Regions from separate parts of the Clostridium omnivorum genome, predicted to be linked through region 2. Evidence: riboswitches for the same ligand, from Rfam matches in the RefSeq annotation. Region 2 holds a riboswitch; the other holds the start of a gene.

Region 1 (2,457 bases), 990 kb from region 2:
ATACTTCAGCACCAATCTATCTAAGAAAATCTCAAGCAGAAAGAGAATATGATAAAAAAATGGGGATAGATAGCAATGAATAATGTTGAGATTTGTACCTTAAAAGCAATTCACATTGATGAAATTTCAAAGATAAATTCTTTAAGCTTTCATACACCTTGGAGTAAGGAAGCTATATACAAAGAACTCGATAATAAATTTGCTAGATATGTGGTAGCCATAATGGATGGCAAGGTAATCGGTTATGGTGGAGTTTGGATTATTGTGGATGAGGGCCATATAACTAATATAGCTGTGCACCCAGAATATAGAGGCATTGGAGCAGGCGATATGATTGTAGATTCTATAATAGAAATATGCAGATTAGAGGATGTTGAAGCTGTAACCTTAGAGGTAAGAGAATCTAATATACCAGCCCGCAGACTTTACGAGAAGCATGGATTTATAGCTGAAGCTATAAGAAAAGGCTATTATCAAGACACTAAAGAAGATGCAATAATTATGTGGAATAGACATATATAAAGAGGTTAGATTAATAAAATCTAACCTCTTATTTTATAGTTTTCCTAATTCCTTTTTGTCAGCCCCATTATATACCTCTTCCTGATGAAGTATTGGAGATACTGCTTTATACACTGCTAGTGATACCGCAGAAACTGCAATTCCCTTCAAAAGATTAAATGGTATTATAGACCACAGTATTAAAGTAAATAAATTAATAATCCTTGGATTTAGTTTTGATCCCATTCCAACTACTGCTGCTATTTTAAATCCTAGAACTTTATCATATAATGGAAGGAATAAGTAATAGTTTAATATTCCTGCTGCAATGGACATAACAATACTTCCTATTATTAATGATATAATAGCATTTTTTCTTGTTTTATTTTTAGCATATATACTAGCTGAAGTAATTACAAAAACTGATCCTACTAAAAAGTTTGCAAGTTCACCTATAAGTGCAGTTGAAGTTCCTTTAAAGATAACATGAAGCACATTCTTTAGAAGTTCAATCAATACTCCCGCTACAGGTCCTAGTGCAAACCCACCAATTAGTGCTGGAAGATCACTTAAATCAATCTTTAAAAAGCTTGGAAAGATTGGTAGTGGAAGCTCAAAGAACATTAATATGAATGCTATAGCACTCAAAAGCGAAATTTTGATAAGTGTGTTTAATTTTTTGTCTTTCATAAAATACCCTCCTGTTTTCCTGTACATAACAAATTTATTTTGTTATGCCTACTTGATATTTACATACCTTTCAGGGTACCTAGTACAAATAAAAAACCCTGACACAAAATGTCAGGGCAAAAAAACGTACTAATGTATCTTCTTTCATCCAGACTCTACTGTCGGCTTCGGAATCTAACCGAATCTGCCTTACGGCTCGCGGGCTATACCGCCGGTCGGGATTTCCAATTTCTTGGTCACCCTGCCCTGAAGATTAAATATGTAATTGTTACAACATTATTATAGTACTAATGAAAGCTAATTTCAATAGTCTTGTTATATTTTTATCATTAATTTTTTTTCATTGTTAGTGCTATTCTTTTTCTCTTTTCATCAACCTCTAATACTTTAACCTCTACTATATCTCCAACCTTAACTATATCTAATGGATGCTTTACAAATTTGTCGGCCATCTGGCTCTTGTGCACCAATCCATCTTGGTGTACTCCAATATCAACAAATGCTCCAAAGTCAGCAACATTTCTAACTGTTCCCATAAGAGTCATACCTGGCTTTAACTGTGTTATATCTATTACTCCTGTTTTAAAAATTGGCTTTGGAAGTTCCTCTCTAGGATCCCTTCCAGGCTTTTTAATTTCTTTTATTATATCTTGCAGCGTTAGAATTCCAATATCAAGCCTTTTAGCTAACTCCTCAATACCAATTTCCTGTACTCTAGAATCTATATCCAGTAACTTGCCATTTTTTAAGTCTTCTTCACTATAGCCTAATATGTTCAAAAGCTCTTTTGCAGCATTATAGGATTCAGGATGCACTGCAGTGTTATCAAGGGGTTCTTTGCTTTCCAGTACTCTTAAGAATCCAGCGCATTGTTCAAAGGCTTTGTCCCCAAGCCTCTTAACTTTCAAAAGTTCTTTTCTTGTTTTAAACTTTCCATTTTCTTCTCTATAGGCTACTATATTTTGAGCAATAGTTGAATTAATCCCTGCAATATAAGATAGTAATGATGGAGTAGCTATATTTAAATCCACTCCAACGCTATTAACACAGTCCTCAACTATACCTTTAAGGGATTCATCCAATCTTTTTTGAGCTACATCGTGTTGATACTGCCCAACCCCTATTGATTTAGGATCTATTTTAACAAGCTCTGCTAGTGGGTCTTGGAGTCTTCTTCCTATGGAAATAGCCCCTCTTATAGATACGTTTATATCTGGATATTCCTTTGTAGCAAGCTCAGAAGCTGAGTACACTGAAGCACCAGCT
Region 2 (2,457 bases):
ATGTACTTCTCCTTCACCGTCCAGATACACTAATGGAGCCAGAAGAAGTTGCTGAGGCTTTTTCTGCTTTGCATAAATCCGGAAAGGTTAGATACTTTGGAGTAAGTAACCATAATCCTATGCAAATTGAACTATTAAATAAATATTTAAATAATAAAATTGTTATTAATCAGCTTCAGCTGAGTGTAACCAACACTGGAATGATTGATTCAGGTCTTAATGTAAATATGAAGAATGGTGCTTCTATTGATAGAGATGGCAGTGTATTAGAGTATTGCAGATTGAAGGATGTAACTATACAGGCATGGTCACCTTTCCAATATGGATTTTTTGAGGGTACATTTTTAGACAATGATAAGTTTCCTGAATTAAATAATAAAATAAATGAAATTGCATCTGCTAAAGGTGTGTCAAATTCAGCTATAGCAATAGCATGGATTTTAAGACATCCTGCAAAAATTCAGCCAATTGTAGGTACCACAAATAAAAAGCGTCTTAAGGATATTTGCAAAGCTTCACAGGTTGAACTAACAAGACAAGAGTGGTATGAGATATATAGGGCAGCAGGCAATGTGCTTCCATAAGAATTTTATAAGAAAAGGGTGCTGATGCACCTTTTTTTATAACTATTAATTTCAATTCACTGAAGTGCTTCAAGCCTTACAATTAAGGAAAAGGAATAGATCTATGCAATAAAAAATAATAAGCGTATAGTTGACGTAGGTATTTTGTAGTGATATTATTAGCCTATCAAAACTGAATAAATCTTCAGGGCAGGGTGTAATTCCCTACCGGCGGTATAGCCCGCGAGCCGTAAGGCAGATTCGGTGAAACTCCGAGGCCGACAGTAAAGTCTGGATGAAAGAAGATAAAAACTTAGCTTATATTTAATAATATAAATTATTTAGGTTATATTATTAAATAAGTTACTAGTGCTTTTAAGCCCTGAGAATAATTTCTCAGGGCTTTATTAATTATATAAAACATTGGGGTGATTGTGTTGGATATCAAGTATATGCAAAGAGCATTGGAGCTGGCAAGGAAGGGAACAGGTTATACAAATCCTAATCCTCTGGTTGGAGCAGTTATTGTTAAAGAGGGCAGGATTATTGGTGAAGGCTATCATCAGCTTTATGGAAGTCATCATGCAGAGATAAATGCTTTTAATAATGCTGTGGAGGATGTCAGGGGAGCGGATATGTACGTTACCTTAGAGCCCTGTTCACATTATGGTAATACTCCACCTTGCGCAGAAGCAATAGTTAAAAAGGGAATAAAAAGAGTAATAATTGGTTTAAAAGATCCTAACCCACTGGTAGAAGGAAGGGGAATTAAAATACTTGAAGACAATGGTATTGAGGTAGTCACTGGAGTGTTGGAGGAAGAGGGGAAAAAGCTTAATGAAATATTCCTTAAATATATAACAACAAAGCTTCCCTTCTGCATAATGAAAACAGCTATGACCCTAGATGGAAAAATAGCAGCATATACTGGTGATTCCAAGTGGATTACTGGAGAGGCTTCAAGAAGATATGTTCATGAACTTAGACATAGGGCTGCTGGAGTTATGGTAGGTATAGGTACTGTACTTGCTGATGATCCTATGTTAACTACAAGACTTGAGAATGGGAGCGATGCAGCAAGGATAATTATAGACAGCAGTGCTAGGATTCCATTAGAAGCAAAAGTATTAAATTTAGAATCTAAGTCACCTACCATTATTGCGGCTACTGAAAAAGCTGATAAGGATAAGCTAAAAGCTCTAGAAGAAAAAGGAGCACAGGCTATTATAACCCCACTTAAAGACAATGGAGTTGATTTAGCATTTTTAATGAAGACTCTAGGAGAAAGGAAGATAGATAGCATACTTTTGGAAGGTGGAAGCAAAATAAACTATGCAGCATTAGAGGCTGGTATTGTGGATAAGGTAAATGCCTTTGTAGCACCTAAGATTATTGGTGGTGAAGCTGCAAAAACACCAGTTGGTGGAGCTGGAAGGGCATATATGGCTGATGCAATACGTCTTCAAGCTATAGAAGTTCATCGTTTTGAAGATGACATAATGATAGAGGGATATATTAAAAGGGAGAATTAGTAACTATGTTTACAGGTTTGATAGAAGAAATAGGAAAGGTTGAAGCTGTAGTTAAGGCTGCAAAATCAGCTGAAATAACAATTAGAGCTCACAGGGTTCTAGAGGGAGTAAGATTAGGAGACAGCATTTGCACTAATGGAGTATGTCTTACTGTTACCTCCTTTGGCAGAGAAAGATTTACTGTGGATGTAATGGCTGAAACCATGAGAAGGAGTAATTTAGGAAGGCTTTCAAGTGGATCAGAGGTGAACCTAGAAAGGGCATTAAGTCTAGGAGACAGATTAGGTGGACATATGGTAAGCGGACATATTGATGGCACTGGTGAGATTATCGCCTATGAGAAAGAAGATAATGCAGTATGG

What was found. A riboswitch is a leader RNA that binds a small molecule or an ion and turns the genes downstream of it on or off. The one in region 2 is predicted to bind FMN.
Region 1: another riboswitch for FMN. It lies ahead of bsdE14_RS03795 (ECF transporter S component); the one in region 2 lies ahead of ribD (bifunctional diaminohydroxyphosphoribosylaminopyrimidine deaminase/5-amino-6-(5-phosphoribosylamino)uracil reductase RibD).

The regions. Positions count from the first base shown of each region.
Region 1 covers NZ_BRXR01000001.1:821,248-823,704, forward strand. Annotated here, with positions in the region: gene tsaB (tRNA (adenosine(37)-N6)-threonylcarbamoyltransferase complex dimerization subunit type 1 TsaB) at 1-83, shown strand, start outside; gene rimI (ribosomal protein S18-alanine N-acetyltransferase) at 76-522, shown strand; gene bsdE14_RS03795 (ECF transporter S component) at 556-1,191, opposite strand; FMN riboswitch at 1,324-1,449, opposite strand; gene bsdE14_RS03800 (Tex family protein) at 1,521-2,457, opposite strand, start outside.
Region 2 covers NZ_BRXR01000001.1:1,810,457-1,812,913, reverse strand. Annotated here, with positions in the region: gene bsdE14_RS08510 (aldo/keto reductase) at 1-584, shown strand, start outside; FMN riboswitch at 761-874, shown strand; gene ribD (bifunctional diaminohydroxyphosphoribosylaminopyrimidine deaminase/5-amino-6-(5-phosphoribosylamino)uracil reductase RibD) at 1,001-2,095, shown strand; gene bsdE14_RS08500 (riboflavin synthase) at 2,101-2,457, shown strand, end outside.